DNA from 4 places in the Alicyclobacillus sp. SO9 genome. Region 3 is predicted to be linked to each of the others. Evidence: riboswitches for the same ligand, from Rfam matches in the RefSeq annotation. Region 3 holds a riboswitch; each other region holds the start of a gene.

Region 1 (6,227 bases), 1.0 Mb from region 3:
TTCTAGTAGGAACCAATGATAAAACAGTTGTAACTATTACGCCAAACCAAGCAAAGAAACTTGTTCAAGAAATATATACAGTCCTATCAAAAAACACTGTCGATGGTGCTATACCTCATGACAAGGTAGATATCGTATATAGCTCAATTCATAACTTAATCCCAAAAGACTTAAAGTCGATTGGTGTCTTTACACACTTGTATTACTAGCACGCGTGCCGCTTCCAGAGCACTGCAACCTAGTCATAAATACACTCTCTCTTCCAGTCCTTGAATGACCTCTTCAGGTATCGTTCTGACCTTGACATCCTGACCTAAAAAGAGTAACCAACTTATTATTTCTTCTAATTCTTCGGGATTCTGAACATTCACGAAAGTCTTTAGAACCGCCGTTGTTTGATAAGGATTCGTGTAGGAGAGAGACGCAGTTAACGGATGGTATTTTTTGAACTGAGCAATGGCCTTTGGACCAAGGTCAATAACGAGGTTAATGACATCTTTTTGGCGACTGAGTTCTTCTAAAATCTCTTTCTTGCTCAACGGCCTCTTCGTCGGATAGGGTTCGACACTTGTGAGGTGATCGACGTAAAAAAGTTCCTTTTTTGCAGCCGCTATATCGAAACCTTCAATCAGCCACAGACTCTTTTCACGAAAAAGATGCAATACATAAATTGAATAGGATTTTGTCAGCTTCCCTTCTTGGATGCTAATCAGTAAGCGCCGGTCCCAAAGCAGGGCTTGGATTAACTTCTCTAGTATGGGATGGGGAAGGTCTGAGAGTTCAAGCAAATCCGGGTCATGCGGGTTGGTCCCTTCAAAGACCAAGATCTCATTTAACAAAACAAGCTCATCCTGCTGGTTTTCTGAAATTAGGCCGAGCAGCTTTTCGGCTAAAGACTGTCGACTCTTCAGATAAGGAAGTTGTTGATTTCTTGTAGCCATGAACGCAATAAAAAGAGCTTTCATCTCATCGTTGGTAAAGCGAACATCTGGGAGGACGGAATTGCACATGACAAGATAACCCCCATCCCTCCCAACTTCGGCGATAAGCGGCATTCCCATGGCCTCAATCTCTTTGATATCTCGTATGGCTGTCGAGCGAGAGATGTCAAACTCCCGCATGATTTCAGAAATTGTAAAGCGGGCCCGGTTATTGATGTACCGCATGATGGTATTGATACGTTCGACTTTTTTCATCAGAACTCCTAAACAGTATCGTTTTCTGACATAATTTAAGGTTATCCTATACCCATCAAATGAAGAAGACAAGACATTTGATATACAAACGGAAAGGACGATTGTAACGATGGCCAATTATGCCTTAGAGGAAAAAGACAGCTTCACCGTTGTAGGACTGGGAACTGAGCTAAAGAGTCACTACACAGACTTTGCTGGTTTAAACAAGGAAAAAGCGGATTTTTGGCAGGCCGCAGATCAAGATGGCACACTGGAGAGTTTAAGAGCCATTGCCTCAAATGATTACATTTTTGCTGTCAATGAAGCGGTGAATGGCAAGATGATGCATTACGCTGGTGTCATGACAACGTCATCTGCACCAGAAGGCGCAAGAATTATTCAATTTCCACAAGGGCAATACCTAGTTGTTAAAGGAGAATCAGAGACAGCTGCTGAATTAAATAATACGCTTTCCGGTATTGCCTTTGGTCAAGCCTTGGCAGAAATCAAAAACTACGCCTATGTGGGTGGCCCAAACACAATCGTTGTGACGGGACGACAGGATGACCTTGTCGTTGGTGAAATGTGGATCCCGGTTGTAGCCCAATGAGACCTAAAGGTCGGCAAACGCTAAGGAGCCAAGTAACAACAATGCCGCAACAAACCAGAATCAACCGGCTGTAACGCAAGGCAGCCGGTTTTCATTTTGACCGGAGGATGTGTCCGTTTGGCATGGCTTCGGACCTCATATCTAAAGTTAACCCACTAATTCTGAGTGGATAGTTCTCTAATACGTTCTCTAATACGTTCTCTAATACGTTCTCTAATACGTTCTCAAATACGAAATTGCCCAATCAATTCTTGTAGCTGCTCTGCCATATCTCTAAGCGAAGATGCGGAAGCACCAATCTCTTCAGCAGCGGCGAGTTGTTCTTCAGTAGACGCAGACGCTGTCTGCATACCGGAAGCAGTTACCTCGGATATTTGAGCAATCTCCGAAACAGCATCATTGAGTTGAACGGCCCCAGCGGAAAGTTGTTGGGTTGCGGCCGATACATTCTGAATTTGCTCACTCACTGAGCTCACTGCGAATCCAATATCCTCGAATGATACTCCTGCTTGATTGACAGCCTTAAGACCATGGGATACCTGGCTAGCTGTTGCTGCGGTGACGGACACCGCTTGACTCGTTCCATCTTGGATTTGCCTAATCAATGCCGCAATTTGTTCTGCAGATTTAGATGATTCTTCAGCTAATTTTCTTACTTCATCTGCTACTACGGCAAATCCTCGACCGCTTTCTCCTGCTCTAGCAGCTTCAATAGCAGCATTTAACGCTAATAAATTAGTTTGACTGGCAATACTGGTAATGGCATCAGTTATTTCACCAATTACCTGAGATTTCGAACCTAACTGCTGCACCACGCTGGACAAATCTGTTACGGTATTTTGAATCGAGCTCATTTGTTGTACAGCGGTTTGAATGGCTTCATTTCCGGTCACAGACTTGCGGTTCGCATCCTCGGCTGATATGGCTACATTGTTCGTGTTTTCAGCAATGTGCTGAATCCCGTTCGTCATTTCTAGAATAGATTGCTTTCCCTCTTCAAGGTTCAGCGACTGTTTTTGAGTACCGTCGGCAGCTTGTTGGATGGTAGCGGCGATCTGCTCTGTTGCTTTACTGGTTTCATCAGAGCTTGCCGAAAGTTCTTCCGCGGATGCAGCTACCTGCTGTGAGGACTCACTTACGCTCTGTATGATGGATCTTAAATTGTTTTTCATTCTATTAAATGCTTGTGCTAAAGAGCCCACTTCATCCTTGGACTTAATCATCACATCATCACGTGTCAAATCGCCTGCAGCCATTATTTCAGTTTCTCTCATTAATGCGAGCAACGGCGTTGTAATTAATGTGGACGTAATCACACCGGCTGCAATAGCTATCAGAAACAAAACTATAGTAAGAGATATAACGACAATATTCGTTTTCCGGGATATCTGATGGTTTACCAATTTGGCATGGCTCAAGTTCGCTTGAGTGGTTTTTGCTACACTGGCTGCAACATTTCGCATGTTTACACCGTATTCGAATAGGTTGTTTTTTATCGTATATTGTAATGCAGATTTTGAGTTGGACATTTGAAAGACGTTGTCCGACTCAGCAACAAATTTCTGGTTCATTGTTGCCAGTTTATTTAGTTTTGTGACACTCGTTTTCGTTGGATTCAGGAGCAACGTTTTCTTTACTAACTGGCTTAATTGTTGCGCGGTGCTATGAATCCCCTTTTGATCATCGGGGGCATTCGTTGCAAAGTGTTCTCTAAGTAAACTGACTTCATGCTCAGACAGGTATTCCATTCTGGTAGCATTGTTCAATATGACAGAAGCGCGATTTGTAATGTTTGAGTATGATCCATCTAACTTGTGGTTGTAGTAAACAGAGATAACGCCTATGATTCCACTTAATATAGCTACGATTAAGAAGCTGCCAATGATTTTTTTGCGAAGCGTCAGTGTCATAAACCTTCTCCTCATCTCTATTTAAACGTCGTTTCCATCTGGAGTTTTTTCCCCGCCATTCTCGACACAGCGGCAATAAAAAAGCACCCCCAGGCAGGGCGCTCCCATTACAATCGCGGCCAGACTGTCATAGAATGGGTTTCCCATTGGTTTCCATTCCGTAGACCCTCAGCTTTGCGCCCCAACGTTTCCGTTGGTATGCCCTTTACATATTTAATAATTTCATTGACATACTGAAAGCAATACTACAGATTGTCAAAACAGATTTGTTTGGTTTTTACAATAGAAGATTTATCTGCGATAAAAGTCACAAGAGTGACACATGCTGTAGCTCTTACCATTCTCCCCTGCGCGGTATTGCGCAGGGGAGTTTTACTGTCTCAAATAGAACCTTGATACAAATTAAGATAGGGGAGCACTTGGCTGCGTTGATCCAAAGATGACATTAAATCCATCCGTGTCGGAATCCGGGTTAGACGGATCCGACACCACTGAACCGTTTTGAATCATATAGCCTCCATCGGAGGAAGTGAGCCTGGGGTTTCCACCGTTCACCGTGCCAGGATCGAATGTTGTGGCACCGTAGTTGGCCAAGGTCGCGATGGAGCCATTGATTTGTGGTGCCTCCTGAATCCATTCTGCGGAGGAACCAGGTCCTGAATACGATTGTGTTGTGCTAAACGATTCACCTTGGGTCAAGTCTTTTAGGGTTATGGTCCAAGTCCCATTCCCGTTATTGTGAATATGCGCACTCATGTGGTCGCCAGGGCTGACAGCCATTGTTGGAATAACCGTCTCCGCCGCCGGCAAAATCTCCCACCATGCGTCGTATTGAGCATGACCATTGACATAATCCTGTTCAGTCCCTGTTTGTATCAAGTTGCTGTTGTTGAAACCATCGATGCCAATCCAGGATGACGAGTACGTGTTACCGCTGGATCTCTTGACTGTAGGAACCGTCCAATTACCGGTGATGTCATTGTAGGTGCTCCCGGAAATTGCGTAGCCTGACCAGTTGGATGCTGCCCAACCAAGATTATGGACCCTTCTTGCGAGGTTTGGGGTTCGAATGTTGGTGGGTACACGCCTCATTGGTGTGTTTTTAATGACGACGCCCGGATGAGTGTAATGGGTTCCCTCTGTTGCCGCAAACGTGGTGACAGGAATACATAGGGCCCCAGCTACAGCAGTCGTCATCGCAGCCTGAACAAGTGTCTTTCGAATCATTAATTCCCCTCCAAAGTGAATGATTTGTGAAACAATTCCAAACATATGCAGTCGGAATCCAAAGATATTCCGCTTTTAGGAATTTTTCAACATATTTGTAGTGAGAACTCTGAAGGGATGTACGTCGTTTCTCGATTGTTGCAGTAGATATCGGGGCGTATTTATTAGCGCCAATCGAATGTCTCAAACCACTTCATACGTCTTATTGTCTTTCAAAGCTATCCTCTTTCTACTTGAATTCTCGAAAGAGAGGCTATTGCATAAGCCCGAGAGTACCGGAAACCCCGTATCAGCGCTCTGCATAATTATGTACTTAGTAGCCTGGTAAATCCCATCTCAGACAGACGTACCTATGTGCGCAATAGAATCTCAATTGCTGCCCGAGTCACCTTATAAAATTTGAATCTCCTAGCCTAGATATCTGACCCAAAGTCCATCTACCGTCTCTGTGTTTGTCGAAACTGGCATAATACTTCCTTCCTACCTGAATCAAGTTCCACACTTTGGGGTCTTTTACAAAGATTTTTAAGTACGGATGCAGACTCTCTTGAACACTGGCGACAATCCACTGCTGCGTAACATTCTTAGAGTGTTGTTTAGCTTCGACTTTTAGAACAGAAGTTGATACGAGACTAACCGCATTGGGTCCCCAACTGATGTAATACGACGAGATCCCGAAAACAAGTACAATCGCTATAACTACAAAACCGACAATTATAGAGATTCATTTCATTTTAACGCCCCTGACTACGTATCGTAGTGTTTCTCCACTTTCATTTGCCAATTGCCTTTAAAAATTGTTTATCGAACGTCTGTGCCAAATTCAACAGCATGTGTTTCTTGTCCAGCCGAGAAGATAGGCTGTCTCTGAAACAGATAACCCCATCAGCGTTCGCAAGAGGATAATCTCTCGTTTTTGCTTAGGGATTTCCATCAGTGCCTGCATGACCTCCGATACTTGGTCGTGAAGCAAAGCAATATCCTCTGGCAATGGCTGCGTAGACATCAGATCTACCTGCTGAATATCGGATGTAACGGGAGAACTGCTGGGTACGAACAAAATCCACAGCAAGATTTCGAGCAATGGCAAGTAACCATGTCTTTGGATTAGCTTGCCGCCGAAATTGTACTTGTCCTCCCATAGCTCGAATAAATGTTTCCTGTACCAAGTCATCAACATCCGTCCGCCGAAGGTAATAAACGAGAAACGTCTTTACGTCATCGGCATAACACCGAAACCACTCTTCGATTTCATCTACGTCCATCATTTCACCTCAATGGTCTAGACGAATGAATCTCCATCTA
Region 2 (6,227 bases), 1.9 Mb from region 3:
TGCCAGTACGTCACATGGACCTAACGGATGTGGAGCAAGTTGCGGTACTCTGTGACCAATTTGGCTATCCCGCCAGCAGAGAGGAAGTCGAAGAACGATTTCATTACTTACAGAGAATGATTGAGGAGCAGGTTTTCGTCGTCGAGGACAATATGGTTATTTTGGGGTGGATACACGTACAGGGCATTCATTCACTCAGTCTCCACCCTATGCCGAGATTCGAGGTATTGTCGTAGACCGTCAATATCGGCAGCACGGTGTTGGCAGGTTGCTGATAGCGAGAGCGGAACAGTGGGCCTTAGAGAACGGGTATCGAACCATACGGCTGAGGTATGGGACGGAGCGCCCTGAGTCGCATCACTTCTAGCCGAAACTGGGATACGAGCGAACGAAGACTCAGCATCATTATCAAAAGGTGCTGGCGGAGTCGTAATGGCCTATCAAAGTATCCTAAGGCACCGAGAGTAAACAGTCCGAGAACAGGCTATTTCGAAAATTAATACCTAGTCCAACTGGCCGAACACTGAACTTTGTAACACTGTGTCACACCTCTGTATCTTTATTTCTTTGCCTTTGTGACATGCGACTTAACAGCCAATTGCTAGGATACTTCCCTCTATCATGGGCTGGAGGGAGACGGGCAACATTGGGTCTTTCACCAATGCGCCTTAAATGTGAGGATCGTGATGCAACGCCACCATGGCACTTCTATGGCAAGTCAAAGAAATATGACTGTCTATGCGTGGTTCCTAATGTTTGTACAGGACGAGAAAGGTTGTTCTCTATCGGATAAGCCCCCGTTTGTTCAGGAGGACCAACTACTTAAAATGGTCTTCAATTACAACACAGTCCAATTATTACGAGTTCTTTGCTTCAATGTTCGCCTGATAGTATTGTCCAGTGGATGTTTCGAAAACAACTGAATTGGATGGAGGTTTCCCAGAGGATTCAAAGACGGTAAATGAGCCAGATACCTTGCCATGATACGTCACCGTTCCGAGTTTTTTCCCTACATTTTTCGGAGCGACTGACTTCACAATTTTATAAAGATGGCTGTGCCAACCCAAAACCGTACCTAATGGTAAGGCGTTTTGAAGCTGAGAATGAGCCGCACATCCCAACAGACCCAACATCAAAATGAACAAACCCATTAACTTTTTCACGGCTCTACCCCCTTCTCCAATGCAGACGTTCGGAAAGTGGTTTGAGTAACAACGTTCTGTCGCTCCACTGCCCCAAAATGCGATACAATCCAAAATATCCCTTCCTGAATAATTATGTACCGGCTGCGGTAAATCCTTCTCGACATCTGCCCCGTGTGTTCAAGAAATCATGGTTGGGATTCTTTGCATCATTCGTTCCTTTGACATTGGATCGTGACTTGGAAGGTAAACTGTAGGTTCTACACTGATAAATCGATGAATTCGATCAATCGTTTGACCTGCAAGATTTGTATTGGGAGAAACCCCGTCGACACTTCTATCAATCATAAGCTGCTCATTATATGAGGTATCACCTGCAAAGAGATACGTGATATTCCCGTCACGAAGAATAACGGACTGATGCCCAGGGGTATGTCCTGGCGTCGGAACAACTAACACATCTTCAGCTTTTGTAAGTGTATATCCCATTCTAAACGCACCATACTCCCCGACGGTGTAGCCCACAATTCTTGGTTCAAACCATTTGGGGAAATAGTTCGGTAAGTAGCCTCTTATTTTTCCCTTCAAGCCCAGAGACAGCGCATATTCCTGCCGTGATATAAGAAATTCCGACTCTGGAAAATGAGAGAGCCCTCCAGCGTGATCTGTATGAAGGTGAGTCATAATGACCCATCTCACGTCATTGAGAGACAGCCCTAGTTTTTTGATTTGTGGCCCCACTTCTTGTTCTGGTTCCACCTGCATTTGGACACCCAAACGGAAATACGGATGCCATTTGGGAAAATGAGACGGATTTGACGTTCTTGCGGTTTCCCCTGTGTCAATAACAATGATTCCTTCTGGGTGTTCGATTACCCAGCAGTATATAGGCAACCATTCTGTCCATGTCTTATCCAGTAACGTATTAATACGCCTTCCGACTGACCCTACTCCTTTCCTCTGTCTGGATTTTACTGAAACAAGTCCAGTTTCAATTGCGTGGATTTTCATTCTCAATCCCCCCTGTTATTTAGTTAGCGTACGCTAACTAAAAGACGCAAAGTTATTTAGCTTAAACCGACCAATCCTCGTATCCGTTCTTGGATCTCACTTTTCATGTCAATGAGAGTCGAAGGAAGTCCTCCCATATCACTAAACACGGCTAAGCGTGTGAACGCTCCTATGACCAGCGCCGCTGTTAAGCGTGCCGATTGCTTAGGAATTACGTCTTCCTCTATGCCTAACTGAATAAAGTCAGTCATAGCAATAATTGGAAAACGATGCGTGGTTCCCAAACGAGCAAATATCTCATGTCTTTGCCCCAGTAAGAGCAGACCAAAGCGATCTCTATCATGTTGTTCCAATATATCTACAATCATTTGATTCAGTCGATCTTCAAAAGGGCTTTCCAATTGGCGATAATAATCGACTAACCTTGAGTATCGATCAGAATATCTGGAAAACACAGAAAGAGCCACGTTATCCTTCGACTCAAAATGTTTGTATATAGCAGCATCCGTAACACCAGCTTCCCGTCCAATTTCTCGAACACTCGTCCCCTCGATGCCTCTACGGGAGAACAATCGGATTGCTGCGTTAACAATTTCATTCTCTTTACTGTCAGCGTGTGATTTCTTCATGACCATATGGTAAGCGTTCGCTAACCATATGTCAAAGTAAAATCCGAAGATTCAAGCTTTACTTGCCTGTTCTAACGACTGCACCACAACAATTTATTTTGAGGTCTTTTGGATAATGATGTTCCCGTCAAGCGGAGCGATATCAGGATGTATGTTCCAGCAGGGTGTATTCGGTTCCAGCGGATCTGCTATATCTCCATTATGGTCAACTAGTAGCGATGTCCCCTATACTCAAACATACCCCTGGGGCGAACGCTGCTCCTATGCGAAGGAGCCTGTGGGAAATCCTGTCGCTTTCGTGGAACGACATACAGTCTTCAGTGGAGGTCGATATTTCAACTGATGGTGAGGCGATGTGCGCAATGACTCTAACACCCGTTCAGAGCTTTCCCTTCATGCGAAAAGCTGTGCGGCCTGGCCTATGATGGAGAATATCTGTGGCATTCGGACGGAACAACAAAACACATATCAACGCTGGAGTTGACCAAACGAGTGTTTCAGAAGGAACGAAGCCTCTTTCTATGGCAAAACTGAGGGCTTCGTCAATGTTTTCGGTAGCATCTATATTCCTCACGAGGGTTAAAGAGCGGAAAGGGTATCATCGGGATCATTTTGAATATTTAGTTCAGGAATAAAGTATTAGTGTATCTCAGTGAAAGCATACTTTCCTCTTCCACAAGATTGTAAAAATCTAAAAAGACTGATATCATGCATTTAACCTAACGAATATTAGTAAGGATGAAAATGGGAGACTTTTATGAGCACCAGAGATAAAGTCATTCAGGCGGCAACTAAGCTCTATGCAGAAAATGGATACAAAGGTATGACTATGAAAGCAATTGCTAACGAAGTAGGGGTCAAGGCTCCGTCGTTGTATGCATTTTATGAAAGTAAAGAAGATATTCTGCTACATATTTACAATGACATCTTAACGAAACATCTGAATTTAGCAACAGAAAATATTGAAATAACTGGGGAATCAGTTCAGTATCAGTTGAAGCAGTTTCTTGATCAAGTGATTGCGTTTCAGTTAAGAGACTACACACAACTCAAAGTTTTTATTCGTTTGTTGCTATTCCCTCCTGACTTCTTTGAGATCAATCTAAAAGAAGAATTAAAGAAAGTCGTTGAACAGGAACACAAACTGCTCTGCAATCTCTTTAAGGTAGGAATGGAAAGAGGGGAATTAAAGAAAGCGGATTGTGATGCTCTTTCGTCCCAATTGCTTTGCATGATGGACGGTTGGTTTTGGGAAATGCAACGTTACAGCGAAGAGGTATTCCGAGAACGATATGAAATGGTTTGGGCTCAGTTTTGGAATAGTATTGAAGCGTAATAGAATGACTCGGTTACGTTGTCGAGGAAAAGGTAAACCGTTCCGAAAGGGCGGGACACAAAGCCACGGGGCTACAGCGCTTGCTATGCCGGCCGAGCTGCCGTTACAAGAGATAAATATGACGGCACATTCGGATGGGGGGATGTGTCTTTTAATTTGGGGGATAGAGGGTTGAATAATCTAAAACAACTCATCAAAGAATCGAGAGACTGGGCTACGGCCGACCGTGGCAGTACACTCTTTTCAAAAGTATCAAACGTGTTAAAGAATACATTTGGCTTGGATGCGGGAATGTTTATTTACCGGAGACAATTTGTTTTACAGAATGCTGATGCAAAGGATAAAGTCTATGAACCGTGGGGGCTTGATCACTCCGCAGCAGAACTAACAAAGATGCTGAATAAGTCGTGGATCACCGGAAAATCTTATGTTATTCCTGATCGGTGGTTGTCTGTAAACGAGATCTCTCCTGTTTGGCAAAAATTATGGACAGAACAAGGAATACGGTATATCGGAGCCTGGAAACTTATCATACAAAGCAAATGCGTCGGAGCCATTGTTGTTGGAAGAAAAACGGTGCCAGATGAGACGAATGATGAACTGATGTCACTTCTTGCGACACATGTCTCTCTCATTGGAGAAATGCTTGTGCTAAGGCGTATTGCAGAACATGAAAGTCGTCATGACGAACTCACGCAGATTTACAATCGTAGAGGTTTTATAAGTGAAATCAGGAAACTATCAAGAAGAATTGATGAAAACTTTATTATCGGTATATTAGATATCAACGATTTTAAGGGGATAAATGATGCTTATGGGCATGCAACTGGAGATTCTGTATTGATTGAAGTAGCAGAGACCTTAATCCAAAATATTGGTTCAAAAGGGTTATATGGACGTGGTGGAGGAGACGAATTTATGTTTGTTCTGCAAAGTGGCCAGATTGAAGCTGATCATGCAGCTTCATATGCCACCGATTGGTTTAAGAACAAACGATTTACTGTTAGCGTCGGATGTGAACTGTGGCAACCCAATAAGACAGACTGGGAAGTTTCCCTACAAATTGCGGATCACAGGCTCTATACTCGGAAGCAGAGAGAAAGATGAATCAGAGGTCATTTCATTTTCAATGGCATACGGATGATAAGCCTAGATGGAGACTGAAATATTGCTTGTGGTGCGTTGATTACATTTCCATATGAGACTTGTACTGAAAGAATATAGTATAAATATTCGGAACATCAATAGAATGATAAATATGGCGGCCAGAATGGATAGGAGCCACAAAAGCAGCCAGGTCTCATCAGAGTCTGGTTGCTTTTGTTGTTATGGTAAGCTTCTATTTCTAATAGTTCATCGGGGCATGCATTTGTTCTGTATAGTTAAATCCAGTATATCAGGAAAAATATGGGGACACTCCAAGCCGTCAGCTACCAATCTTTTTCTTCGTTTCAATCCTCCTCTTCGTCCTGCTCCTTTTCAATCTCCGAGACGAACGTTTCAATGTCCACCGAGTCCCCTGTTTCGTTCTGTAAAGCCTGTGCATATGCCAGAAACACTTTATAGGTAATCAACTCAACGACTGGATCATCAGGTGATCCTACCAACATTTTAGCCTCAGAAAAGATTGGGCTTTTTAATGATATATAGAAGTCATGCCCTTCTGCTCCTCTATAGGTGATGTCAGCTACAAGGCACCTAAACGGAGTGAATGCGGAATTACTTTGATACTCCATAATTCCGATGGTTTGAACAAAGCCTTCCTTCATGGAAATCCAGTGAGTCCTCGACAAGGCCAGGTTTCTATCGGATATTCTTTCATAGAGGTCAGATGCCATGAATTCGTCCACAAAATCATCATAGCTACTGACATCTTGACGTTGATACCAATTTGGCGATATAAGCGGCCTGGATAGTAGATTCGAGATACTGACGTCTGTTTCCGTATCCAGGTGATCAGAGATTCCAACGAAACCAGGCAATCTCCTATAGAAGTCTAATAACTTATCATCATCTATCGGAGCATCTTCAAACGACGGGGTGCCACCTTCAACGCCAACTGGTGACATCAGGTCACTAAGCAATCGCTCTATAGAATACTCGAGTGCC
Region 3 (6,227 bases):
TGGTCTTGAAAAATTCAATGCAAACGTCGGCATACTTCCTCCTAGGTAATTGACGTTAAATACGAGGTCTTCGGGTAAGTCCTCGGCTTCCCGCCAGACAGCCCAACCGACGCCAAGGGGGGCTAACCCATATTTGTGTCCTGAGGCGTTAATGGATTTCACCCTTTGCAACCGAAAATCCCACTTTAGCTGCGGATGTAAAAAAGGGGCTATAAAACCTCCACTGGCAGCGTCAACGTGAATTGGGATGTCCCATCCCGTTTCGGCCTGCAATTTGTCCAATGCACTACTGACAGATTCGACGTCATCGTAGTGTCCCGTAAATGTTAATCCCAATGTGGTCACTACGCCAATGGTATTTTCATCGCAAGCTGCAGCCACTTTGTCCGGATCAAGCGTATAGCGGCCTTCTTCCATTGGCAGTTCACGCAGTTCTACATCGAAATACTTTGCGAATTTTTGCCAGCATACCTGTACCGATCCCGTCACTAAATTCGGTTGTCCGCTTGCATCCCCGTTGTCGTCTTGTCTTTGCCGCCATTTCCATTTAAACGCTAATCCACTTAACATGGCCGCTTCACTTGAGCCGGTTGTGGATGTTCCGATAGTACTTAATGCCTGCGGAGAGTTCCATAGGTCTGCCAGAATATGTACACAACGCCTTTCAATCTCAGCTGTTTGAGGATACTCATCTCTGTCCACCATATTCTTCGTAATACTTAAGTCCATCAATTTTCGGACCTCGTTGCTTTCCCACGTCGTACAAAATGTAGCAAGATTCTGACGCGCTCTGCCGTCCAGCATGAGTTCGTCCAGTATGAGCTTATAGACTGTTTGTTCATCGTGTGTATCCTCAGGCATACTGTACTTTGGGACTTTCAGGTGAAAATCCAAGGGAATGAAGGAATCGTATTCTCCTCTGTTTTCATCGGCTGAAGAATCGTACAAGGCTGTCATGTGAGTCAACTCCCTTCTGAGCCATTTATATTCGGCTGAGGTACAAAGTACAACGTATTGCAGAAGTGTCAAATCAGCGAATGAGTCATCTAAAGTCTGGGTTGTCGTATCTTGTCGTTTTTGATAGAATGTAAGGAACAACTTGGAAATTCAACTCCGATGTGAAAGATTGACCAAAAGGCAACCCATTGGAAACGATGGTGACGCAAAACTACAGGGGCTACGGCAGAACAACTGCTAGGCCAGCCAGTTGCTCGTCTCTGGAGGATAATCAACCCGTCCGGGACACAGGACGGGTTTGCTTTGTCTTTATGGGCTTGTCTATGCAGGGAGGGATTCATTGGATTGAGGTAGGGTGATATAGTGTTGCGGAAGCACGGAATATAGAGAAAGTGAAGCCGCAATCATTTACGTACAAACAACAGGGCTAAAGGGGAGATTTGAAAATATAAGCTTTTGTCGCGAGGTGTATGACGATGAAATTAATGAAGTTGCTGCAGTCAAATCAAACTAGTACAGAAAAGGAAAAGACGAACGAGAGCGTGGAAAGACCCGCAAGAATTAAAAAGGAAAGTGTGTCAGAAGGTGTCTCAAACGGCATTATTGAAGTAGCGGGAACCATGGAAACCATTGATTCAGTGGAAACCAAAGTCTCACAGGCAATTCAAGAGCTGTTTGAATCCAGAAGAACCTTTCAATCAAAACTGCAAGAAGACCACCGCGCAATTTTCAACAAAGACGCCTCAATTCAAGAACTCATCAAAGACAAATCCTTTCTGGAGAACAAAATCGAAAGTCTTTCTGAAGAAATTAGCAAAACACAAGACGACATATCTCATAGAAAAGGTCAGCACGACCAACTTCTGAATGAGTTTAATTCATATAAAGCGGAACAGGGTAGAAAACTGCAAAAGTTGCAGGACACCCTTCAAGAACGGGAACTGACAAATCAGCAACTGCTTCTGGACTTCAACCAATACAGACAAAAGAGTGAAGCGAGGGAGCAGCAATTGGAAGTGCAGCTGCGCGACCAACACGTAAAGCACCAGCATTTGGAGAAGAAATATCAAGAGTCCCTGAACGAAAACGGGAGACTAAACAAAGTGATTCATGAGTTTGTGGCAAAGGCGTCAACATCAGCGAATGAGCAACAGGTTAGATAAATGATAGAATTTTAGGATTTCAGGATTTTAGTGATCCGAAAGCGCCTTATTGGCCGAACCCTTTTGAGATAGTGATCGAAAAGATCACTACCATGCGGATGCCGAAATAATAAGGTCACAAACGATCACTAATGCCGGTCGCGCGGCAGCAACGGCCTGATAATAGGGATCAATGCATGCCCTATTATCAGGCTGGTATCTGTGATAGGGATCCCGCTGATCACTAAGGTGACGCGTGCCATTGTCTTAGGGAGCAAAAGGATCACTATTGCACCCGTGGTGGGATGCGCCGCTGGCCACTAATCCGGGGAGGGGCAGGGTGGAGCGTGGGTAATAGGGCGCAACGGGATCACTAACAACGTGGGTGGGAACAAATACCCTTGGGTTGGTAGCCTGCGTGAGTACTTCCCATCTCACTGGTCGCCCGCCTATTATTGGAGTTTATCACCATGAAAAGCAACTAAAATTCACCCGCTTATCTTCTTGTTCGATCCCGTTTACTTAGTCTACAGCGTCCCAGCCAAGCAAGAATTGGCTGCCAGGCATGCCTGGGAGGTCATTGGGGAGGCGGTTAGTGCCTTGTAGTGATCACGAACAATAAAGTTGGTAACCAGACAATAAATTGGTAACTCTTTGACCTCATGGTACAATCCTGTGCCCTGGGGTTTCTTTTGTATGACTTAATTGATTGTCGCGAGTCTCTAGTGAGTACAGGTAGAGATTTTGTGTTCAAATATCGATATTTATTCGTTCGTTCTATAAAATGGAAATGTGGTTAACGAGGCATTTAGTAAAGATTATCCTCCCATCTCATAGCAGACTGAGTTGCTAAAACTACAGAAATGGTATCTAAAATTCATGCATCGAGATGCTATAAAAGGGCTGTTTTTTCGTATTGTGCTGGAGCAATATCCGTTGTGTCTTGGAAGTCCAGGGGGTGATATGGATGACAAGGAGTCGGACTTGCGATTCCCGCTGCAAACAAACAACAGAGGCTGTACGAATGGGCGCTGGGAATTACCCTCCTTGGCGTGCTCGTTGGATTCACGTTCTCGCTGGTCCCTCTCGGAGCTTTGTGAATGAGGACCGTACCTGTTCGGGAAATCCCCGTAGCACTGCATGAATATACAGTATGGACTTAAAATTATTACTGTGCTAAGGGGTAGCATAATTCAGGAATAACTTGCTCTTTCTAGGTGGATTGACAACGACATATATAACACGGGGTGGTGGCTTACCATGGAAGTAGAAATTTTAACGGTTCCATACGATTCAGGGTATAAAAATATCCGAATGGGCAGAGGACCTAGTTACCTCGTCGAAAATGGGTTAGTTGAACAAATCAAAAACCGAGGACATCGAGTCTTCTTTGATTCAATTGAGAATGACTCGGATTTTACTCCAGAAATCAGCAATTCTTTTCGCCTTAACGAATTACTTTCGGAAAGAGTCAGACAATGTGTTTTGCAGAAAAGATTCCCCTTTATTTTATCAGGGAATTGTAATAGCTGTGTTGGAATTATTGCGGGTCTTGGTTCTGAGATAGGGATAATTTGGCTAGACAACCACGCAGACATGAATACTCCAGAAACAACAACAAGCGGTTTTTTAGATGGCATGGGTTTAGCCATGAGTTTAGGCTTATGCTGGAGGAGTATGTGTACTGCCATTGAAGGTTTTGCTCCAATAGAGGGAAATAAAACCATCCATATAGGTAGTCGTAATATTTCTGACAAGGAAACAGAAAACTTCATCAAAACAAACACGACACTAATAGAATCAAAACAAATCCGGGAGCAAACAGCCGACATACTTACGCCTGCATTAGAGTCACTGATTAAGAAAGTACACAAGGTATATTTACACTTAGACATAGATGTTTTTGACCCCTCGGTAGCCAAAGCAAATAGCTATCAAGAAAAAGACGGATTAACTCTTGAAGATGTAATACATATAATCAGAAAAATCAAGAAGCGTTTTATAATATCTGCATGTACCATCGTTTCTTACGACCCGAAGTATGGAGACAGTCAGACATTAGATGTGATTACGAGAGCGATTGAGGAAATCGTTTGAGATATGTCGCTAACGGGCAGAAATGACCAAGAACCGTAAAAAACTCCATTAGAAAGATTTGGCCTGGGAAATATAGGTATACATAGGTTTGTAGCCGGTGTTTGGGGAAATACACTGGCTATTTTTATGAATATTGCTGTTCAACTGTTACCAATCACGCATAAAAACGTCTAATTAAAGAAGTGAATCAAGGGAGTGGCTGAATAGTTGCAGTCAGATGCTGATAAACGCGACGCGATAAAGGACATGTATGATTTGTATCGCCATGATTTATATCGCTTTGCACGCTATACCCTTGGTAACTCCGAGGATGCATATGATGTGGTTCAAGAAGTATTTATTCGTGCAATTCGGTCATGGAATGGATTTCGACAGGACTCTAGTCCCAAAACCTGGCTTCTAAGCATTGCCCGCAATTATATGTATGATGTGTTACGCAAGAAACAAAGGAAAGAAAACTTCCTTCGTCAGAACACGCTAGAAGTGATGGACGACAAGTTGAGTTACCTAGAGACGCGTCTGGTTCTTGAGGAAGCAATGACAAAATTAAAGGCTGCGCATCGGCAGGTTTTTGTTCTAAGACATATAGAAAAGGTATCAATACAAGAAACGGCGCGAGTGCTGAAATGGTCTTCAGGAAAGGTTAAGATGACTGATCATCGTGCAGTGCTGAAGCTTAAGGAAATAATGACGAATATGCGTGGGAGGTGATTCACCATGGCTAAGAACAAGCACTCTGTTGACGATGATTTTCCAGAGTTATACACCCTATCTAATCTGCAGATGTCAGAAGTGCGTATTCCGGAGCAAAAAAGCCACCCAATCCGGTAAATGGCGGCCTGTTGTTCCGGAAAGTCGCGGCCACCTAATCCGGTAAATCGTAGGCCACTCAAACCGGAAAGTCGTAGCCAGGGATTCCGGTTAATCACGGCCACCTGTTTGAAAGTCTCCTCCCCGTAGCGTTGGTTCCAAATTCCGAGGCAGGTCGACATCATTCGCTCTAGAAATCAGTCTGCATCTTTGGACTGAGAGGGGCTGCTGTCACCATTGGCCAGAAAGAGGACACCAATGCGAAAAATCCAAGAAGTCTTACGCTTGCATGTGCAAGCAAAACTCAGTGAGCGTGCCATTTCTTCAAGTGTCTCACTCTCCCGCAGTACGGTCTCAAAGATCATCACTCGAGCTGCAGCTGCCGGAATTTCGTGGCCACTACCCACGGACATGGATGAGAATCAATTGGATTCTCTCCTTTTTCCAATCCCCCAAGGGCGTCCGCGCAATTGTGACGAACCCGAATGGACGCAAGTTCTCAACGAGCTCAGAATCAAGGGTGTCACATTACAACTATTGTGGATGGAGTACAAGCAAGCAAATCCAGACGGCTACCAATACAGCCAGTTTTGTGAGCGCTTCCGACTCTGGAGGAAGAAACTCAATCCAGCCATGCGCCAAATCCACCTTGCTGGGGAAAAGATGTTCGTGGACTACGCCGGTCCCACTGTTCCTTTTATCGACCGAGAAACCGACGAGATTCTGACGGCTCAAATATTCGTGGCGGTGCTCGGCGCAAGTAACTACACCTACGTTGAGGCACACCCTGCACAAGACGTGGAATCATTCATCAAAGGCCACGTGCATGCGTTTGAGTTTTTCGGGGGTGTCCCGCGGCTTGTCGTGCCAGATAATCTCAAAGCCGGTGTCAGGAAAGCCGACCGCTATGAACCTATACTTAATCGCTCATATCAAGAGATGGTATCGCACTACGGTTGTGCGGCTCTTCCAGCACGGCCCTATACGCCGAAGGACAAGGCCAAAGGGGAATTTGGTGTGCAACTGGCTGAGCGTTGGATATTAGCGGTGTTCCGCAAACGGAGATTTTTCAGTATTGCAGAGATCAACGAGACGATTCGAGAGTTGTTGGCACAGCTTAATGAGAAACCATTTCAAAAGCTGGAGGGCTCGCGCCAGTCCCTGTTTGAGGCCACGGACCGGCCGGCCCTTCAGCCATTGCCTAGCCTCCCTTACGAATAC
Region 4 (6,227 bases), 1.5 Mb from region 3:
TCCAGAGTAAATTGACCATCATGTGGTTTGGCGGGGCTGACTTAACAGCATTTGCAGCGCCAATTGTAACTGGCATTGCATATTTATTACTCGTGTCCAAACCGGCTGAAGCCTTTTCGACAAAACTGGAATCAAGTATCAATTCGTAAATGACCTGGGTTTCGAATTGAAATCCCCTTTTATCTCGACCACATTCGCACGAATGCAAGTTACTAGCCTGCAACAGATTAATAAAATTCTCTGAAAAGTTATGCCTGCGGTCCCCACCTTGGGGACCTTTTTTTGAGCATATCAAACACTACACTTGCCGCATACAGTGACATTGACCTAGTTTGAAGTCAACGCATTTATGACCCAATTTGGCCCTGCAGCAGGAGACACTGTACGACAACACGCATCTTACCTGACCTATAACTGGACACTACTCAGAGACAATTTTAGAATTCGAAAGCTATAATGTGATCCCAATCCCTGCCATACACCCCGATTTAGTTGTCTGTTTGTACATGAATTCGTTATGCTAAGAGATACAAGAATACCGCACTTTGTTCATCAATGAAATAATGAAATAACCCTCCAAATATTTACTGATTGAATAAAGGAGGCACTGAAATGCCCATGATAGCTGACACAGTTGGTAAACAAAGCCCTGTTACAGTGTATACGACAACGAACTGTACGAGATGTGTGCTGACAAAGCGTTTTCTGAACCGGTTGGGAGTGCCATTTCGCGAAATCAGCATTTTTCGCGAAGAGAACGCTGCCCAAGAGTTGATGAAACAGACAGGCACTTTGGAAGCACCTGTCACAATCATCGGTAAACAGTTTGTTCGAGGGTATAATCCGGAAGCCATTGCATCTTTGCTGCAAATGGAAGGATGGAAACTCAGCGAAGATTGAGGTATACATTGAGCTGATTTTTCATTTCATCAGCTTTCTCCTCTGAATCGACTTCGAGATGAAAATGGTCTCCGCGCAAAGTCGCGGAGAAACCGTTAAAGCCTGCTTGCGTAAGATAAGATGAAATATCATCCGCAGACTCTGCCGCGCTGAGCAGAACCTTGCTTCCGACAAAGTCAGCGTTGACATAGACATCGTATTTATCGTGGACCAACTTCATGTCAGTATCTCCGTCCAGACGTGTAACTCCAAGCGGATTGAAGTTGATATTTGACCCATCGGCCATGGGACCCCCTCCTCATACTTTGTGATTACTACGCAGAGTATGAGCCTTGTCTTCATGATTTATCCGCAAGGGGTGTCTTCAAGGGCCGTGTCCAAACAAATTAAGCTGACCAGTTGCAGTTGGTTCGAGGAGTTGAAGGATAGTCGATATTTTTTGGCGATAACCCAGATGCCGATGCAGAATTCTCAATTACCCGCTTTAAGCAATTTCTCGATGTCTAATCCCATGTCGGCAGGCTTGACGGCCGAGGCGTAGCGCTTGACCACATGCCCATCACGATTGACCAGAAACTTTGTAAAGTTCCATTTAATCCTCTCACTGCCAAGTATACCTGGAGCATTGGACTTAAGATAGCGATAGAGTGGATGAGCCTCCTCACCGTTGACATCAATCTTTTCAAACATCGGAAAACTCACCTGGTAATTTAGACTACAGAATTCTTGAATCTCAGTGCTGTTCCCAGGTTCTTGCTTGCCAAATTGATTGCATGGAAACCCAAGAATCTCAAAACCTTGTTGACGATAAGACTGATAGATCGCCTGCAGCCCTTCGTATTGCGGGGTGAACCCACATTTGCTGGCTGTGTTTACAATCAGTAAGACTTTTCCACTATAGTCGGCTAGGGACTGCTCACTTCCGTCAATCCGGTTGGCGGCGAAATCATACACGGTCATGGTAGGAGCTCCTCCTCATTAATATGGATTCAAAAAAAGCTCGATATAATATCGAGCATAAACAATTGCATGTATACTATTTTACTCCTTTAACAATTTATTAACATTCTTAAAATTAATAAACTGCTTCTTTTTTTCATCCCATAACCGATATCCCAAAGCTCTAAAACTCAATCTTATCCCGACACGTGGAACCTGTTGAAACGCTGTGTCACTTCGATACAAATCCTGAAGATTATAATTAGGTATCCGTGAACTCAAGTGGTGGATATGGTGGTAACCTATGTTTCCAGTTATCCAGTTCAATACTTTAGGCAAATCGTAAAAGGAACTTCCGTGCATCGCTGCTTGAAAAAAGCTCCAATTGTCTTCTTGTTCAAAGTACGTTGTTTCAAACTGATGCTGAACATAAAACAACCAAATTCCTAGCATACCTGAGAGATACAAAACAGGCCCTTCCACAATTAAAAACCGATTCCATCCTAATACGGAGCCAAGGATGGCAATGATGAGTAGCAGTACCGCATTTGTAGCATAGGTATTTACTCTCTCTTTTACCCCTGCATTCCTTTTGTTAAATCGATAGTTAACTAACAGCATGTAGAAGGGGCCCAAACCAAAGAGAATCAGGGGATTTCTATAGAGCCGGTAAGCCAACCGACGCCGCGGAGAAGCCGCAGCGTATTCATCCACTGTGAGTGTCCAAATATCCCCGACTCCCTTTCTCGTCAAGTTCCCGCTGGTGGCATGATGAATTGAATGCTCACGTTTCCAACGGTAAAATGGAAACATCACAACAAGTCCCGTTAAGATTCCTACAACCGCATTGGCTCTTCTTGTCTTAAAAAAGGCTCCATGGCAGCAGTCATGAAAAATAATGAACGTCCTCACAGCAAATCCCGCAGTTGGAATCGTAAGCAATAATGCGAGAACGGTGGAGACAGCTAGGCTCTCAAAGGCAAGGTACCATAACAGAAAAAAGGGAATAATTGTCGTTGCAAGTTGCCACAAGCTCTTTCCACGATGACACTGCTCGAAAGGAGCAATCTGCCGTTTCCAATTATTTAGGTTCCCTTGAATGCTCATCATCTACCTTTCACTTGAATTACTGCGTTAACTTATGCACTGCATCTCTTCGTTGTCCGTAAAAAGCCGACAAACAGGCGTATCCCATCGGTCACTTATGACTCTGGTATCGTCACAAACATAATCGGGAAAGAGAGTTAGACTGTGCTATTTATAGTACTATAAGCGTGAGTTCATCACGACTAAGGAACGAATGTCTTTTAGGAATTTTCTTCACGGATATTTATCCGTTGGCTTGTGTAAGGGGAGCAACCCGGCTGTCCTGGGCAGTGATACCTGTAGACCCGTGGCTTTGCGTCCATACCTTTCGGTGTGTTTGCTCGTTCTATCTGTTCCTCTTAATGTGTTCATCTTACTAGAAAATTTAACAAAATACTACGACAGGTATTTTCCATGCAACTCTGTTGGACACACTTGGCTTCAGACCTATATAAGTCCCAGTTTCTCAAGTGCGTGAGCTATACCGCCCTCATTTACATCCAATGTTACAAAACTGGCCCTGTGCTTCAATTCATCGACCGCATTTCCCATGGCTACGCCGATACCCACTGCTGACATCATTTCAATGTCATTGATGCCGTCGCCAAATGCAGCAGCTTCCGACCTGTCCTGATGGAGAACGGCCAGCAGCTTTTCTATCCCTGAGGCCTTTGAAATTCCCCTGTTCACGGCGTTGAAAGCATCTTCTCTAGACCCCCACGGATAAAAATCAAGTCGGTTTCCCTCTGTATACAGACGAATTCCCTCTGAAGAACACATCACTTCGAGCTGCAGAACGTCCCCTTCGCAACCGCCGGCACACTCCTTGCTCATATCCCATTTGCGCATGTAATTTTCCAATATGTCCGTTCTGTCACGACTGGCAATTTCGAAACCATCTGATGTACAAGTCACCAATGAATCACTCTGTTGCAGCACTAACTTACGTATCGCATCCACAGTTGACGACTGAATCACACTTCGATAAATCGTCTCGTTCTCGTATACCACTAAGCTGCCGTTAAGGGCTACATACGAAGCAATTCCAAGTTCCTGCATCAATCCGTAAATGTTAAAAGCAGGACGGGCGGATGCAATGACAGGAGTAACGCCATTCTCTCTTAACTGCAAAACGGCTCTCTTCGTGCTTTGCAACAGGTTCCCTTGCCAGTTTACCAGGGTACCATCGATATCAAAAAACACGGTTTTTATCAAATGCGTCCACCCTTGCAATAGTATTTTCTCCGTTCAAAATTGTACCACGAAACGATATAAGTTCCGTGGTACTGTGACTGTACTGAGTGTTTCCGGCTGCGTAAACGAGATTAACTATGCGCCTGTGCAAGGTCAGCAAACTGTTTATTAACATCCTCATTACACACGCCGCCGTGATAACACAAGGCTGTTTCCACGTTAAATGCTGTGAACTTTGCAATCGATTTCCAGGCCAGAGACATATCTGGTGTAAACTTTTCGTTGGGACCCAACAACTTTCCTTCTTCGGAAACAATAGCATCCCCTGTAATCAAGGTCTTGCTCTCTGGGTGATACAGACTTATGTGTCCAGGCGTATGCCCTGGACTAAAGATAACTTGCAACCCGCCCAGCAGAGAGAGTAGTTCTCCATCCTGAAGTAAGGTATTTACCTTAGCTTGAGGAGGTGTACCACGGGACGGGTCGTGCTTGATTAAAAGTCTTTCTCCCTCAATATAAGGCGCATCGTCCTTATGTGCACACACTTCTACCGTATGGTCCAACGCATTGATAATGTCAGGCAATCCGCCAATGTGGTCGTAATCCTGATGTGTCAAAATGATTTTTCTCAGTCGGTCAAAAGGCACTCCGGCCTGGTCCATCTCCGTCTTGATGTCAGACAACATCCCGGGAAAGCCAGTGTCGACAAGTACTGCCTCGTCATTGTCCCACAACAGCGTTGGATGAATAACCATCTGTCTGTCGCCGAAGTTCAAGGACAAATCCAGCAGCGCAATTCCATCAACAATCCTTTTCACAGCTTACCTCTCCTCCCCTTCTTGCAAGACTATCCTTCAAATTCTTCATCTATTGTAAACTCCGAAAGTATCGAATCCAAATCAAAAAACGAGATTACCACCGTGTGAAAGAATACGCTACAATAAGTCTACAAAGGACGGGGGTACGAAACGTGATGTGGCTCTGGTTGCTTGCTGCAACAACTCTCACAGCATGGATGATTTTTACCATACTATCTTTTCCAGGACTGAAAAGAGCTGTTGCTCTCAAAAATAGTCATGTGTCAGCTGAATGGGACTGTAAACAGCCTTCGAGAGCAGCTCTGGACTTGTCCGGCTCCAGCGCTGAGGACGACCAAAACCGTCTCTATTCCCAAAAAGTCTCCCTCATACTAGCGGCAAGAAATGAGGCACAGAATCTTCCCCACACACTATCTTCCCTGCGAGAGCAAACTTGGGCAAACCTGGAAGTCATCGTAGTCGACGACAGATCAATTGACAATACACGACGTGTCTTAAAGGAAGCCTCGCACAATTGGCCCCAGTTAAAAGTCATTTACAATACAACACTCCCGGAAGGCTGGTTGGGAAAGACATACGCTTTGTGGACAGCTGCGCGGCAAGCGAACGGAAAGTGGCTTCTGTTCACGGATGCCGATGTGGCGTTTACGCGTGATGCAGTGGAAACTGCAATGAAGTATGTCACAACAAGAAACATAACTCATTTAGCATTATCACCGCGTATTATTGCAAAGGGATTTTGGCTGCGGTCTGTAGTTTACTTCTTTCTGTACAACGTGGTTCTAGCCTTTAGGCCGCAAAATGCAGATTCTTCTCATTCATCTGCGTCGGTAGGTATAGGGGCCTTTAATCTCATTCAAAAACAAGCCTATGACAGCGTAGACGGACACCGCAGCGTGGCAATGCGGACGGATGAAGATTTAGCGCTTGGCTCCGTCATAAAGAAAGCTGGTTTTAAGCAGGTGTTTGCAGGCGGTACACATCTTCTGTCCGTTGAGTGGTACAAAACCTTGTCTGAAATGACACTGGGGCTCGAAAAAAACGCTTTGGCACCTTTTCACTATAGGTATTGGTATTTTTCGTCAGCAATGGCAGCCATGCTTCTATTCTATAGTGGGCCTGCCGTTGGTACAATTTTGTCTGCCGGATGGACAAGAGGTATTTTCGCCTTGGCCTGGGCAATGGAAACCTACTTGTTTTACATGACAAGAAAGTACAGCGGTGTGTCCGCATTGTGGTCCATCACAGTCCCATTGTCAGCCCCAGTTTTATGTTGCATTCTCGTACGAG

What was found. A riboswitch is a leader RNA that binds a small molecule or an ion and turns the genes downstream of it on or off. The one in region 3 is predicted to bind cyclic di-GMP.
Region 1: it holds a riboswitch for cyclic di-GMP, as region 3 does, so the genes downstream of both, GI364_RS04460 (methyl-accepting chemotaxis protein) here and GI364_RS24080 (hypothetical protein) in region 3, are expected to answer to the same signal.
Region 2: it holds a riboswitch for cyclic di-GMP, as region 3 does, so the genes downstream of both, GI364_RS08210 (GGDEF domain-containing protein) here and GI364_RS24080 (hypothetical protein) in region 3, are expected to answer to the same signal.
Region 4: it holds a riboswitch for cyclic di-GMP, as region 3 does, so the genes downstream of both, GI364_RS06305 (fatty acid desaturase) here and GI364_RS24080 (hypothetical protein) in region 3, are expected to answer to the same signal.

What each region holds. Positions count from the first base shown of each region.
Region 1 covers NZ_CP066339.1:998,560-1,004,786, reverse strand. Annotated here, with positions in the region: gene GI364_RS04475 (hypothetical protein) at 1-209, shown strand, start outside; gene GI364_RS04470 (helix-turn-helix transcriptional regulator) at 243-1,196, opposite strand; gene GI364_RS04465 (GyrI-like domain-containing protein) at 1,306-1,785, shown strand; gene GI364_RS04460 (methyl-accepting chemotaxis protein) at 2,010-3,695, opposite strand; cyclic di-GMP riboswitch class I at 3,807-3,908, opposite strand; gene GI364_RS04455 (G1 family glutamic endopeptidase) at 4,098-4,787, opposite strand; gene GI364_RS25320 (sigma factor-like helix-turn-helix DNA-binding protein) at 5,746-5,856, opposite strand; gene GI364_RS04445 (RNA polymerase sigma factor) at 5,843-6,190, opposite strand.
Region 2 covers NZ_CP066339.1:1,833,213-1,839,439, reverse strand. Annotated here, with positions in the region: gene GI364_RS08240 (hypothetical protein) at 1-236, shown strand, start outside; gene GI364_RS25355 (GNAT family N-acetyltransferase) at 167-367, shown strand; gene GI364_RS08230 (hypothetical protein) at 858-1,163, opposite strand; gene GI364_RS08225 (N-acyl homoserine lactonase family protein) at 1,323-2,153, opposite strand; gene GI364_RS08220 (TetR/AcrR family transcriptional regulator) at 2,210-2,788, opposite strand; gene GI364_RS08215 (TetR/AcrR family transcriptional regulator) at 3,540-4,118, shown strand; cyclic di-GMP riboswitch class I at 4,140-4,223, shown strand; gene GI364_RS08210 (GGDEF domain-containing protein) at 4,290-5,225, shown strand; gene GI364_RS08205 (hypothetical protein) at 5,570-6,227, opposite strand, start outside.
Region 3 covers NZ_CP066339.1:5,150,367-5,156,593, reverse strand. Annotated here, with positions in the region: gene GI364_RS24085 (glutamate decarboxylase) at 1-957, opposite strand, end outside; cyclic di-GMP riboswitch class I at 1,127-1,215, shown strand; gene GI364_RS24080 (hypothetical protein) at 1,434-2,120, shown strand; gene GI364_RS24075 (arginase family protein) at 3,360-4,196, shown strand; gene GI364_RS24070 (RNA polymerase sigma factor) at 4,404-4,907, shown strand; gene istA (IS21 family transposase) at 5,265-6,227, shown strand, end outside.
Region 4 covers NZ_CP066339.1:1,425,035-1,431,261, reverse strand. Annotated here, with positions in the region: gene GI364_RS06325 (purine-cytosine permease family protein) at 1-149, shown strand, start outside; gene GI364_RS06320 (glutaredoxin family protein) at 613-900, shown strand; gene GI364_RS06315 (hypothetical protein) at 887-1,186, opposite strand; gene GI364_RS06310 (glutathione peroxidase) at 1,372-1,860, opposite strand; gene GI364_RS06305 (fatty acid desaturase) at 1,942-2,946, opposite strand; cyclic di-GMP riboswitch class I at 3,191-3,277, opposite strand; gene GI364_RS06300 (Cof-type HAD-IIB family hydrolase) at 3,373-4,140, opposite strand; gene GI364_RS06295 (MBL fold metallo-hydrolase) at 4,251-4,937, opposite strand; gene GI364_RS06290 (glycosyltransferase family 2 protein) at 5,093-6,227, shown strand, end outside.